DNA from 2 places in the Paenibacillus sp. FSL H7-0690 genome. Region 2 is predicted to be linked to the other one. Evidence: riboswitches for the same ligand, from Rfam matches in the RefSeq annotation. Region 2 holds a riboswitch; the other holds the start of a gene.
The links. A riboswitch is a leader RNA that binds a small molecule or an ion and turns the genes downstream of it on or off. The one in region 2 is predicted to bind preQ1.
Positions count from the first base shown of each region.

Region 1: linked by a shared signal. The riboswitch ahead of queF (preQ(1) synthase) and the one ahead of MHI32_RS06340 (queuosine precursor transporter) in region 2 are both predicted to bind preQ1.

Region 1 covers NZ_CP150281.1:3,747,216-3,754,712, forward strand. The annotation lists gene MHI32_RS16445 (cysteine hydrolase family protein) at 1-165, opposite strand, end outside; gene queE (7-carboxy-7-deazaguanine synthase QueE) at 301-1,023, opposite strand; gene MHI32_RS16455 (6-carboxytetrahydropterin synthase) at 1,016-1,498, opposite strand; gene queC (7-cyano-7-deazaguanine synthase QueC) at 1,498-2,160, opposite strand; gene queF (preQ(1) synthase) at 2,190-2,663, opposite strand; PreQ1 riboswitch class I at 2,827-2,870, opposite strand; gene MHI32_RS16470 (hypothetical protein) at 3,184-3,519, shown strand; gene murB (UDP-N-acetylmuramate dehydrogenase) at 3,584-4,495, opposite strand; gene MHI32_RS16480 (ABC transporter ATP-binding protein) at 4,646-5,446, opposite strand; gene MHI32_RS16485 (iron ABC transporter permease) at 5,502-6,536, opposite strand; gene MHI32_RS16490 (iron ABC transporter permease) at 6,536-7,497, opposite strand, start outside.
Region 2 covers NZ_CP150281.1:1,421,713-1,429,209, forward strand. The annotation lists gene cobS (adenosylcobinamide-GDP ribazoletransferase) at 1-161, shown strand, start outside; gene MHI32_RS06330 (YnfA family protein) at 545-871, shown strand; gene MHI32_RS06335 (methyl-accepting chemotaxis protein) at 2,197-3,885, opposite strand; PreQ1 riboswitch class I at 4,252-4,297, shown strand; gene MHI32_RS06340 (queuosine precursor transporter) at 4,308-5,021, shown strand; gene MHI32_RS06345 (AMP-binding protein) at 5,300-6,781, shown strand; gene MHI32_RS06350 (thiolase family protein) at 6,778-7,497, shown strand, end outside.

The DNA.
Region 1 (7,497 bases), 2.3 Mb from region 2:
ATCTTCGGTATGTTGAATATACACAATAGGAGTACCTGCTAATCGAGCTTTTTGCTGAAGGGAGACAATCCTTTCCATCACACCCTCTTCATCGTACAGCTTTAGATCATAGGAGAACATGGCTTCTTGAACATCGATAATTAATAATGCTGTTGATTGTTCCAAATGAATAACCTCCAAGAGCTTTTTTCAAAATCATACCAGAAACTGGGACAGACTATCTACCTGCTAGAAGTTACAAATGTTAAAACTAAAAACCGAGTATCTGTAAGCAGATACCCGGACGATTTCATCAATCATTTATTTGCCACGCTTATTATGCCAGATCAATGCATGCAGCTGTGGAAGTACACGAACCTTGTTCATATCCGAATCCACGATTACTTTATTAAACAACCACTCCAGCCTTCCCAGAAGTCGAGCAGAAATGTTGCCCTCTTCCGTGACATCATCATTACCAGGCTGCAGAAAGAGCTGCACATTCGGATATCGCTGGTGAACGTTTTTCGCATAATCAAAATCCTTATCATCAAACACTACGACCTTCAAGCTATGCGTAGAACGACCCAGTTTCTCCATCTTACTCATGATGTTATCTAGCATTTCCCAATTCGTTGTCATTCCTGAGCTTGGGGGTTTAGGACTGATTGTCAGCACATCCACGTCATTGAACCAATCCTGCCATTTACTCCCCTGAGTTTCTATCGCTGCTTTTATTCCACGCTCATGAAGCAGTTTGATGAAGGTACCCATTCCTTCACCAATCAAGGCAGGATTACCGCCTGAAATCGTAACACAGTCGAAATTATCTCCAGCTAACGCCAATAATTCATTTATGATTTCTTCTGATTCCATCATGCGAACCTTATTCTTAGCCGTACCATCCCAAGTAAAAGCGGAGTCACACCAGCCGCAACGATAATCGCAGCCATAGGTGCGGACAAACATCGTCTTCACTCCAATTACCGCACCTTCGCCTTGAATAGTTGGACCGAACATTTCAATTACAGGAATCTTACTCACAGTCACAGCCTCCATACAAACGGTAGGATGGCCCTTCATCCGGAACATCTTCAGCCAGCACCTCTGCCCAAGAGGTTGGAGTCTCCCATAGCTTTACCGAGTACAAAGGCAACCCTGCTTGCTTAAGCTTGTAGGCAATATATGAAGACATATTCTCCACTGTGGTGCGGAAAGACAACAAGGCTACTTTGGAGCCCGTATTCGTTAACGTCTCTAACACAGGTTCATTTCCCATGGCAAGAAAAGCGTGATCTAAACGATCTACAAGGCTTTGTTGTACTGTCATTTTGATATCGCTGAAATCAATGACGAAGCCTTCATCCGAGTGGCCTTCCGCGGCCATAGGTTTGCCCTTAAGCACTACTTCGAGCTTATAAGTATGTCCGTGCAGGTTGCTGCATTTCCCTTTGTGTCCCACTAACTGGTGTGCCGCATCGAACGTAAATATTTTGCAGACTGAAACCTCGTTAAGCATTAAGAACCGGCCTCCATTCTCTCCGCCTCATATTGCTCAAGACCACGCTGACGCAATAGACAGGCTGGACAAGTACCGCAGCCACTGCCAATAATACCGTTGTAACAGGTCAGTGTGTGTTCGCGAACATAATCAAAATACCCCAGTTCATCGGCCATTTTCCACGTTTCTTTTTTATCCAGCCACATTAGGGGAGTGTGGATCGCAAACTCATAGTCCATAGATAAGTTCAGCGTAACATTCAATGATTTCACAAAAACATCACGGCAGTCCGGATAACCGCTAAAGTCCGTTTGGCAAACCCCAGTGACGATATGGGAGTACCCCAGTTGTTTAGCTAATATTGCGGCAAAAGATAAAAACAACAAATTCCGTCCATCAACGAAAGTACTTGGAAGCTCATCTCCTTCACCAGCCACGATATCTATATCCTGACGGGTAAGTGCATTGGGAGCCAGCTGATTGAGCAGCCCTAGATCAAGAATATGCTGTTTTACATTAAACTTAGCTGCTATCGCTGTTGCAACTTCGATTTCAGCCGCATGACGTTGATTATAGTTGAAGGTAACTACCTGCACTTCCTCATACTGCTGCAATGCCCAAACCAGGCAAGTGGTGCTATCTTGTCCGCCGCTGAATACGACGAGTGCTTTTTTGTTCATATGAATCTCTCCTTATCACAAGTTGGAATTTAGCGGTTGTCCACTTTTTCTGGATAGAGGTCGTGATTGATTAAGCGGTGTTCCGCCATCGCCTCATACTTCGTACCCGGTCTTCCATAGTTGCAATAAGGATCAATTGAAATGCCTCCGCGCGGAGTGAACTTGCCCCATACCTCAATGTAACGCGGATCCATCAGAGAGATCAGATCATTCATAATAATGTTGACACAGTCCTCATGAAAATCACCATGGTTGCGGAAGCTAAACAGATACAGCTTTAATGATTTAGATTCCACCATTTTTTGTTCAGGAATATACGAAATATACAGCGTGGCAAAATCCGGCTGACCCGTTACAGGACACAAGCTAGTGAACTCAGGGCAGTTGAATTTAACAAAATAATCACGCCCGGGATGTTTGTTATCAAACACCTCCAGAATGTCTGGATCATAACCAAACTTGTACTGTGTTCCCTGATTACCAAGCAAAGTAACTTCTTGCATTTCCTCTTTCAATCTTCCTTCTGACACGACAAAAAACCCCTCTCTTTTCCTTCGGCCTTGGCCGGTAATGGAAAGAAGAACGAGATTTCGAAAACTTGGCTCCACTAAGAAGAAACGGAAGCAACGTCCGTATAAAGGACAGCAACCGCTTGTACTGTTTAATATATTCTTAGTTTTTTATAGAGGGAGTTCGCGAACCTCTCCTGCACAACTTTAGCGCAGACTTCTTCTTAAAGCATATTGCGTCTTGAACTATACCATGGGTAGCCCGCTCCTGACAAGTTCTACTCTTTACTGTTATCTTATACAGATCAGCAAATAACTCCAGATTAACGTGGATAGACCTGCGTATGTAGAGATTAGGAAGCTCAAAAACCACGCCAATTTGATCGCGAATTTCTTTTTTAATCACATGAACTATTCATATGGTTAATTAATATGTGGCAAAAAAAAGGATTCAAATCCTAAGAAAGGGGTAACTTATTCATAATAATCTTCGAGCTAAGGGTGGGAGCATATTATGGAGCAAAGTATACAGCAGCTTATGGATTGGCTTAACAATCATTTAAATGAAACAATCGCTATTGAAAAGAAAGAACTTCGTGATTTGGATAAAGTTCATTTCAATTTAGAGTCCGTAGATTTCCGGAGTGCAGACGATGTCATTGATGAATATCTTGGAAGTGCACTGATATTAAGAGGTTTCGGCAGCACACTTAACGCCGATGGTGAACTGGTATCCCTGCCACAATCCACTTATGATTTAGCTGTTGAAGGTCTTCAAATCGTAGACTTAGCCGACCGCAAGGCAGAAATAACTACGGACAGAGCTAATTACACCCTTTCAGTAGATTAAACGAACATGATTATGATAAGCAAAAAGAGCCCACAGCGATCTGCGGGCTCTTTTTGCTTATCATTTATTCTTCTCCAATGATCTCCACTTCAGTTTCCAGCTCTACACCGAATTTATCCTTCACAGTCGCTCTTACATGGTGGATTAGCCCGATGTAATCACTGGCTGTTGCATTATCTGCATTCACAATAAATCCCGCATGCTTCTTGGATACCTCAGCACCGCCGATTCTTGTACCCTGTAAGCCGCTCTCTTGAATTAACTGACCTGCAAAACGGCCTGGAGGCCGCTTAAACACACTCCCACAGGATGGATACTCAAGCGGTTGCTTCGATTCACGTAAATAAGTTAGTTCATCCATTTTTGCCTTGATCGTTAAAACATCACCGGAAGTCATAGCAAATTTGGCCTCAAGTACAATATACTCACCGCTTGCGAATACACTTTTTCTGTATCCCCATTGCAGCTCATCTCCTTGCAGAGTTACCAATTGCCCGTTCTTATTTATAGCTAGTGCACTATGCAGGACATCTTTGATCTCACCGCCATAAGCACCTGCGTTCATATAGAGCGCTCCACCAACTGTTCCTGGAATGCCACAGGCGAACTCAAGACCCGTAAGCTCCTTATCAAGCGCATATCTGGAAACATCAATTATTTTGGCACCACATTGCGCATATAAGAGATTGTCGCGAATTCCCATTTCGGTCAGTCCTGCCGTTTGCAGAACGATTCCACGTACCCCTCCATCACGGATAATCACATTGGAGCCATTCCCAAGTACCGTAAGGGTTATCCCATTTTGTTCTGCATATGTAACAATCTTTTGAATTTCATCATAAGTAGCTGGTGCAGCCAAAATATCAGCTTTTCCGCCCATTTTAGTGTACACGTGATCTTTTAAATTCTCATGACTTTTCACTATTCCTGCAGTCATTAGCTGCTCTAGATCATCTTGAATTTTGTCAATATTCATGTTTTCATGCTCCTTTAACCATGTATAAATGATGGTCCTTGATCTATTTTAAAGAGTTATTATGAAATTGTAGGCAACCACAACTGTAACAACGAACAGGCTCCCTTGTCAATGACGGGAGCCTGTTCGTTGTATGATTTTAGATGATAATTACACAGCTTTATAGGCAGCAAGCTCGTAAGGAAGACACAGTGGCACACCCGTACGTGGATCCGGAACGATATCCGCTTCAATTCCAAACACTTCCCGCAATACATCTGGTGTCATAACCTCAGTAGGTGAGCCTTCGCTAACTACAGTACCGGACTTAATCGCTACCATATGCTGCGCATAACGAGTAGCATGATTCAAATCATGCACGACCATGATAATGGTACGGCCTTCTTCCTCATTCAGCTTTTGCAAAAGTTGAAGAACTTCGAGCTGATGCGCCATATCTAGAAACGTTGTAGGCTCGTCAAGGAATAAAATATCTGTTTCTTGAGCCAACGCCATAGCGATCCAAGCGCGTTGACGTTGTCCACCAGAGAGACGGTCAATAGGGCGATCATGAAAAGATTCCATGCCCGTAACAGAGATGGCGTTGGAGATGATGTTGCGATCCTCTGCGGTCATCGTGCCAAATCCCTTTTGATGAGGGAAACGACCGTAGCTGACCAGCTCAGATACCGTCAGACCGTCAGGAGCCGTTGGGTTCTGCGGTAGAATCGCTAGCTGACGAGCAACCTCTTTAGTTGAAAAGTTATGGATCGATTTGCCGTCCAGCATTACGGTGCCACTCTTCGGCTTCATAATCCGGGCCATCGTTTTGAGGATTGTAGATTTACCGGAGCCGTTAGCGCCCACTAGTGCGGTGATTTTCCCCGTAGGGATAGACAAGTTCAATCCCTTAACTATAGTAGCCTCAGCATACCCAATACTTAATTCTTCTGTATTCAAACGTTCTGACATGATCTACAACTCCCTTAAAAGTTTTATGGAGCTATGCTCCTAAGTATGAAATAATTTACGCTTTCGACTTGGCGAGTAAATATAAAAAGTAAGGTGCGCCAATAATCGCAACCACAATGCCAGTCGGAACTTCCGCAGGTTGCAGCACCCATCTGCCGATGGTATCAGCGGTAATCATAAGAAGCGCCCCTGTCAAAGCACTAGCAGGTAATAACACCTGATGGCGGGGTCCCACGAGCCTGCGAGCCAGGTGTGGTGCTATCAGGCCGACGAAGCCAATACCTCCACTTACCGCGACGCAGGAGCCGGCAAGCGCTACGGCTGTTACCAGAAGGAGAATACGTTCCTTCTCCACACGCATTCCTAGACCTAATGAAGTATGGTCCCCTAGATTCAATACATTTAGAACCCGGGCTTTATAGAAGGCGAACGGTAACAGAATCGCGATCCAAGGCAGCAAAGCAAGGACGAATCTCCAATCCCCACCCCATATTTTCCCGGCGATCCAAGTAGCTACAAATTGATAATTATTAGGATCAAGCCTAAGTGCCAATACAAGCTGGCAAGCATTGATTCCTGCAGCGACCGCAATCCCGATAAGGATCAGCCTTGTAGGAGACAGACCATCTGCCTTCCGGTAGGCAAGAATATAGATTAAAGCTGCGGTCAGGCCAGCCCCACCAAGTGCTAGGAGAGGCAAGACAAATACCGGAGCTGCTGTTGTAGCCGGAAAAAACGAGATAAAAATGATTACCGCAAAACCTGCACCAGCACTTATGCCCAGCGTAGCCGGTTCAGCGAGTGCATTACGTGCGAGACTTTGTAGAATACAGCCCGATACTGCAAAGCCCGCTCCAACTAACAATGAAATTACGATGCGGGGTAATCTGAAATCAAATAAAATAAGCTTTTGCTGATGTGTTCCATCACCCATGAGTGTATGTAATACCTCTAGTGGGGATAGACGCATAAACCCTGTATTCATACTGACTATAAACACAACGACGATCAGTATAGCAAGGAGTGATAACACCGTTAGGGCGCGTGTGCGGCGTTCTTTTTCATCTGGAGTAAGGGTTAATTTGGGCATTACAGCTCCCCCTTCCGCTTACTCGCTAAATAAATAAAGAACGGTACGCCGATGATGGCAATTAAAGCTCCTAGCGGTGTCTCATAAGGTGCATTTATCATTCTTGCGGCAATATCTGCAAAGATAATCAATAAGCTCCCTAGAACTGCGGAGCAAGGGATAATCCAGCGGTAGTCCACTCCAACGAAATAACGAGTAACATGTGGAATAATTAGTCCTATAAAAGCAATCGGGCCAACCGTTGAAACCGCACTTCCAGCTAAGATAACCACAACAATCATACATGCCAATTGAACTAACCTTGTCCGCTGCCCCAGACCAACCGCTACTTCTCTTCCTAAGCTGAGCAATGTGACGGATCGTGATAACATCATCGCTGCAATTAAGGCTACGGCCACCCAAGGGAATATAATCTTGATCTGAGTCCAGCTAGCTCCCCCCATCCCACCAGCTAACCAGAAGGCTATGTCCTGAGATAAGTTGAAAAGAATAGCTACTCCCTGACTAATAGCAACCAATAAAGCACTAACTGCCGAACCTGCTAATGTCAATCGCAAGGGGGTCAGGCCATTAAAAGAAAGCGAACCGATTCCGAATACGATAAAAGAGGCCACAGCGGCACCGATAAAGCAATACAACATTAGTGAAGTGAATGAGAGTGAGGGTGCAAAAGCAAATACTATGGCCAGCGCTACCCCTGCTCCTGCATTCAAACCTAACAGCCCTGAATCCGCAAGCGGGTTTCTTGTCATCCCCTGCATGATAGCCCCTGCTACTGCGAAGCAAGCACCGACTAAGGCGCCAGCAATAGCACGTGGAAATCGCAGTTCTCTAATCACCTGATGTTTTTGTAAATCTGGATTGAAATGAAATATAGCTTCCCATACCGTAGCTAACTTGATATCTGCCGCACCCACTGAGACCGAAAGTGCCAATCCGAAGGCAATGGCAGCAAGTCCAA
Region 2 (7,497 bases):
TGCTGCTGCCGGTCGCGGCCTTGGCCTGCGGCACCGCGGCTGCACGGCGGATCAGCAGCCGGCTCGGCGGGCTCACCGGCGACGTGTACGGCGCGCTGAACGAGCTGCTGGAGGTTGTGCTGCTGCTAGTGTTATTGCTGCTCCAGCACAATTTAATGTGAGCTCCACGGATAAACCTTGAGTAATTTGGTGTAGGTGGTACTACGGATGAACCTTGAGTAATTTGCTGTAGGTAGCTCCATGGGTGAACATTGAGTAGTTTGCTATAGGTAGCTCTAAGGGTGGATCTTGAGTAATTTGCTGTAGGTAGCTCCATAGGTGGATTTTAAGTAATTTGCTGTAGGTAGCTCCGCAGATGAACATTGAGTAGTTTGCTGTAGGTAGCTCTAAGGGTGGATCTTGAGTAATTGAGTAATTTGCTGTAGGTAGCTCCATGGGAGAACCTTGAGTGGTTTGTTGTAGGAGTTCTACGGGTGAACCTTGAGTACAATTTGTTGTGAGCAACCTTTGCGTTTTTATGAGATAGATAGGGAAGAGGGATGACATGTTATTTGCCATTCTGCTGTTTATAATTGCTGGGCTTGCTGAGATCGGTGGCGGATATTTAGTATGGTTATGGTTGAGAGAATCACGGCCACTTTGGTACGGTTTAGTGGGGTCTTTGATTCTGATAGCGTATGGGATTATCCCTACGTTGCAAAAATTCCCTTCCTTCGGGAGAGTGTATGCGGCTTACGGCGGGGTGTTTATCGTACTCGCGGTCTTATGGGGATGGCTTGTAGACAAGAAGACACCAGACGTATACGACTGGGTCGGAGCTGTTATTTGTGTGATCGGTGTATCGGTTATCCTCTGGGCACCGCGGCACTAGGTTGAGTGAGGTTTGCTTAGTCATAAAAGCGGAATGAAAGCTGAGTAACCCAGTTTTTACTAAGTGAGTAACTTGGCTCCGGACTCAGGAGACCTTATTTGTGATAAAAGGGGTAATTTGGAGCGTTTTCGGACACCATAGACGCTATTTGAACAAAATAGGCTGAGTCTGGGTTGATTATGAGGCAATAGCGTCTCTCGAGTCCGAAAAAGCTTCCAAATGGCAGTTTTTCGAGTAATAGCGGCATCTGAGTCCGCAAGCCAGCAGCAAATGGCGTGCTGAGTCTAAGTGAGAGCTTCGCGCAAGCTAGCGCATGTAGCCGAGTCTATTGCTGTAGGTAGCATCCACGGAGGGACTTTGAGTAGTTTGCTGTAGGTAGCATCGACGGATGAACTTTGAGTAATTTGCAGTAGGTAGCATCGACGGAGGAACTTTGAGTAATTTGCTGTAGGTAGCATCCACGGAGGAACTTTGAGTAATTTGCTGTTGGTAGCATCGATGGATGAACTTTGAGTAGTTTGCTGTAGGTAACATCGACGGAGGAACTTTGAGTAATTTGCAGTAGGTAGCATCCACGGATGAACTTTAAGTAATTTGCTGTTGGTAGTGCCACGGATGAACTTTGAGTAATTTGCTGTTGGTAGCGCCACGGATGAACTTTGAGTAATTTGCTGTTGGTAACTTGGCTCCGGACTCAGGAGACCTTATTTGTGATAAAAGGGTTAATTTGGAGCGTTTTCGGACACCAGAGGCGCTATTTGAGCGAAATAGGCTGAGTCTGGGTTGATTATGAGGCAATAGCGTCTCTCGAGTCCGAAAAAGTCTCCAAATGGCAGTTTTTCGAGTAATAGCGGCATCTGAGTCCGCAAGCCAGCAGCAAATGGCGTGCTGAGTCTAAACGAGAGGATTGCGCAAGCCAACGGCAAATGGCGTGCTGAGTCTAAACGAGAGGATTGCGCAAGCCAACGGCAAATGGCGCGCCGAGTCTAAGCGAGATTATCGCGCAAGCCAGCAGCAAATGACACGCCGAGTCTAAGCGAGAGTATCGCGCAAGCCAGCAGCAAATGACGCGCCGAGTCTAAGCGAGAGTATCGCGCAAGCCAGCAGCAAATGACGCGCCGAGTCTAAGCGAGAGTATCGCGCAAGCCAGCGGCAAATGGCGTGCCGAGTCTAAACGAGAGTATCGCGCAAGCTAGCGCATGTAGCCAAGTCTAATCGAGGTTCCGCGCAAGCCTAGCGTATGCCCCCAAGTCTAAGCGAGCCATCGCAAACTAAAAACCCCCGTTCAACACTTTCGTGTGAACGGGGGTTTTAATTTACAAGCGTTAAATCTTAAATTGCTGCACAGCTTCTTGGAGTTTCTTGGCTTGCTCATACAGATGTTTAACGGTTTCTGCATGGCCTTCCAGTTCGACGCGCTGCCGCTCTGAGTTAGCAGCGAGTGTGTCCGCACTTTCTTGCGATCTTGATGTAATTTGTGCAGTTTCTTCGACGGAAGCACTGACTTCTTCTGTACTTGCTGAGATTTGCTGTGTAGCCGCAGATACGGATTGGATGCTGTGATTGATGCTTTGGATAAGAATCAGGAGGTGATTAAAGGCATCACCTGCTTCTGCTACTTTGCCGACTCCAGAGGCAACCTCAGAATTCACGTGGTTCATCTCGGTAACGGAGCGGCTCATATCTTCTTGAAGCCCAAGTAGGAAGTCACGGATCTGTTCGTTTGCGTTACGGGATTGTTCAGACAGCTTGCGTACTTCTCCCGCAACAACAGCAAAGCCGCGTCCATGCTCTCCTGCGCGTGCAGCTTCAATTGAAGCATTCAGCGACAGCATTTGGATCTGTTTCGTAATTTCAGTAATGCTGTGAACGACTTCTCCGATCATTACTGAACGCTCATTCATGATTTGTAATTGATCCAGCGACTGTAGGGAAGCACGTTCAACCTGGCGCATTTGCAGCACAGCGCTTTGAGCAATTTCATTACCGCCACTTGCTTCAGCGGAAGCCTCACTGATTTGCTCCGTGACTTCATTCGCTGCTGAGGCAATACTTTGAATGCCTAAATTGATTTCTTCCATTGCTCTCGAGTTATCTGATGCACTGCTAGCGATAGTCGTACTACCTTTGCCGATTTCTACTACCGATGAGCTGGAGTGTTCCGCCATATTATTGAGAACCTCAACACGTTCTTTTAAAGAGTTGGAATCCGCAACGACAGTATTAGAGGTTACCAGTACATGTCCAATCATTTCTTTCAGGCGTTGGGTCATCGCTTGGAAGCTTACGGACAACTGTGCAACTTCGTCATTTCCTTTAACTGATAATTCTTCGGTGAAATCTCCCTCTGCGAGCCGGGCACTATAAGCTGCCAGTTTTGAGATTGGACGTGTTATACGCACACTCATGAACCATGCACCAGTTAGGCCGATGATCAACGTCAGAAGTGTGATTCCGGCACTTGTCCATAGAATACTGTCTGTTTTTTCTTGAATGAAGCTTACGTCACTGCTTACACCGATAACCATCGTACTTCCGGGAATACCGATATAAGCTGTTTTATGTATACCATGTGCGTCGCTATATGTATCGCTTAGTCCAGTTTTTCCTTTAGAGGCTTGTTGCATTGCAGAAGATACGGTGACACTTTCTGCCCGTTGCAATTTTGCATCGTGATCTGCGGATAGAATCTCAGCTTCTTTTCCCTTCAGATTGACCAGAAAAATGGTTTCCACTCCATGTTGTTTCCTCTTTTCCTGAAAATAGAACTCGAGATTGGTGGCAGACTGATCGTTCTTATTTAGGGTTTGCTGGGCGTGCATTACGTTGAGATTCTTATATACGTCCTGAGCAGCGGCAGTAAGGATTTTGTTAATCTGCGGCATAACATAGCTGTTGAAGATACTGATAGAGATAAAATAGAAGCTGGTGCTTAACAAAAGAGACGTGAGCAACAGAACAACAAATAATAAACGCGTAAATTTGCGACTGATCGAATGCTTGATACGAAACATATCGTTCTCTCCTTTTTTTATGGACGATGAGGTCATTTCTTTTTTGGTCTTCACTAGATACTCCATGCCAACTGCTGGAAATTGGCGACCCGAGATATATTCCATAGTTATGTCATATTTCTACTAAATGGATCGGGAATAAGGTGTTTGATACTATTCTATAGAATTAACCTCTGGATGAATAGTGAAAGTTTTGTCCTATAGAGCATTTTTTTCTGAAAAAAATGAATTATTGCTGACTATTTTAGATAATTGGCGAAAAAAAAGAAATGGAACTACCAATTTCATATAAAAATATTATTTTTATGGATTGTTAAGCGCTATTGTGATAGAGTATTAATGTTTTGTTCCGAAAATTTAATATTGTAAGCCGCGGTTCGTAACCATCCCGCGTAAACAAAACTAGGAGGAATTTCAGTAATATGTTTAATTTGCTGTGGGGAGTTTTATTTGTTATTGTCAATTTTGCTTTTTTTCTACTCTGTTACCGCTTGTTCGGGAAAAGTGGAATGTACGCCTGGGTAGGTATTGCTACTGTAATTGCTAACATTCAGGTAGCTAAGACGATTGCTATGCCATTTGATATTGTGATGACACTCGGAAATACGATGTATGTCACTTTATATATGACCAGCGATTTACTTAATGAGAAGTACGGAAGAGCGGAAGCACGTAAAGCGGTCTGGTTTGGTTTCTTCACCTTGCTTATGACTACAGTCATTATGCAGATGGTATTAGTATTTAAGCCGCAGGAGACCGATATCGCTCAGTCTTCTTTGGAGACGATTTTTGGGCTGATGCCTCGACTAGCTTTGGGTAGTCTTACTGCTTACTTCATTAGTCAGTTCCTAGATGTTCGGTTGTACTCTTGGATTCGTAAATATTACAGCACCTCAAGTCAGCTGTGGATTCGTTCCAACGGTAGTACGATGATTAGCTCCTTTGTGGATACACTTATTTTCTGTACCATTGCGTTTGCGGGCTTGTATGACTGGAATGTATGGCTTGAAATTTTGCTTACGACTTATCTAGCGAAGTTCTTACTAACCGCAGTAAGCACACCTATCTTATATATCGCCCGAACCTTTACTTTTGCTGAAGAGGGTTCACCATCATCCGTTCAAAAGAAGGACTAAACAACAATACAGCCAGCGCGTACCGATCATAATCGATGCGTGCTGGCTGTTTTTTCGTTGTAAGATGGACTTAATCGTTACATGAAAGATGTGTACATAAAAATAATATAAAGCTAAAATAAGCTATCGTAGCAATTCTAGCGGGTTAGTTTAACAGGAGCGCCGGCGATGGCGCTTATCACATATCCTTTAGTTTGGGCTGGACTTGCGGGGCAGTCCGATTGAAGAGAATGTATATAATCGGTAGTCACAGAAATTACGAACAGGTGTGATCAAGGATGAATCTAGTAGTTCCTATACTGCGTCATGCAGCACAGCAGCCCGACAGCATTGCCTTAACCCATGACCAAGCAAGTCATACCTATGCCACATTAGTAAAAACGATGCGGAGAATCGCGAATGGCTTACAGCAAAAGGGTCTGAGGCATGACAAAATCGCGATTTTATCTACGAATCGTATTGAATTTGTTGAGGTTTTTTTGGGGGCGATTTATGCGGGCTGTGTTCCCATTCCCTTAGATCCCAAGTGGAGTGCTAATGAACTGCAGGTTATTATAGAGCAGTGCCAGCCGACAATGATTTTTGCCGAGCCGGAAGCCGCAAAGAATCTGGTTTTCAAGGATCAAACGATCCCAACGCTGACCTTCTCAAATAAACGAACAGGTTCCTATGATCAGTGGCTGGCTGCCCTGAAGCCGGAGGCTGAGTTGGATGAGACGAATGAATTATTATTTATTGGCTTTACTTCAGGCACAACCGGATTGCCCAAAGGTTATATGCGTACCCATTTATCATGGTTAAAAAGCTTTGAGGTTTCGAATATTGCTTTTGAATTGGACGCTATGAAGGATGTTTTGGCACCAGGTCCATTTGTGCATTCCCTATCCTTATTCGCCGTAATGCAGAGTCTATATGGTGGAGCAACCTTTCATATCACACAAAAATTTAGTGCCACCCAGGTGTTAGAGCTGTGCCAGCAAATTGCGGGCGTGGTGCTGTTCGTCGTACCAACAATGATCGAATCCATGATGCAGCAGGCTGTACCTGGGCAGATACAGATTGATGCGGTTATTAGCTCAGGTGCAAAGTGGTCGGAGTTGTCCAAGAAAAGGGGCATGGAAGTGTTTGGTGGAGCGCGGCTTTATGAATCCTACGGTTCTTCAGAAGCGAGCTATATTAGTTATTTGGATGTTCTGACCGAGCATAATCCGACCTCTGTAGGCAAACCTTATCCCGGGGTGCAAATTTCCATTCGTGATGACCAGTTCCGGGAAGTCCCTCCTGGGGAGATTGGGCAGCTATATGTGCGTAGTGATATGATATTTTTAGGCTACCATCAATTGCCGAATGAGACAGCAGCAGCTTTTAGAGAGGGATGGCTTGTTTTAGAAGACTATGTTTATCAGGATGAAGCTGGTTATTTATATATGGCGGGACGTTTGAAGAATAAAATCATATCCGGAGGGCTGAACGTTTATCCGGAAGAAATAGAGAGGGTGCTGGAGTTTCTTCCGGAAATAGATGAAGTGATGGTGCTTGGCGTGCCTGACGATTACTGGGGAGAACAGCTGATAGCCCTCGTGAAGTGGAGCGGAGAACAGCATTTATCTGTCGAAGAAATTAAGAATTATTGCCGCCAGTATTTAGCGAGCTACAAAGCGCCGAAGCAGCTGCTAACCGTGGATGAATTTATCTATACAAGTAGCGGGAAAATTGCCCGGCAAGCGATGAAAGACTATGTGAAAAGAGCGATGATATGATAGAAGCAGTAATTGTCATGGCAAAACGTACACCGGTTGGCAGAATGGGTGGCTTATTAAGTACACTTGAGCCGGAGGCATTACTGGCGCCGCTTATTCAGCATATTGTAGCCGAAACGACCTTGCCTAAAGAACTGATCGATGATGTCATTATTGGGAATGTTGTGGGCCCAGGAGGTAATATTGCCCGGGTAGCTGCGCTTGAAGCGGGGCTGCCTGTTTCGGTTCCGGGTGTCACCGTGGATCGTCAGTGCGGATCTGGGCTAGAGGCAATTAATATAGCAGCAAGACTGATTCAAAGCGGCGCTGGTGAGATTTATTTAGCGGGTGGTGTCGAAAGTACGAGCCGTGCTCCATGGAAAATGGCTAAACCACAGACGTTAATGGGGGTTCCACAGCTGTATACCCGTGCACATTTTACGCCTAGCTCTTACGGTGATCCGGATATGGGAATTGCTGCAGAGAATGTAGCTAGGAAATACGGGATTTCTCGAGAAGAGCAGGATCAATATGCCTTAAAAAGCCATCAAAAGGCGGTTCATGCTCAGCAAAGTGACCGGTTTCAGCAGGAGATAGTACCTCTTCAGGTAGAGGGGCAGTGGGTGAGCACCGACGAATGTCCTCGGGCAAATACGAGTCTGGACAAGCTGCAAAAGCTGCCGCCAATTTTTGAAGAAAAGGGTACCGTCACTGCTGGAAATGCCTGTCCTATTAAT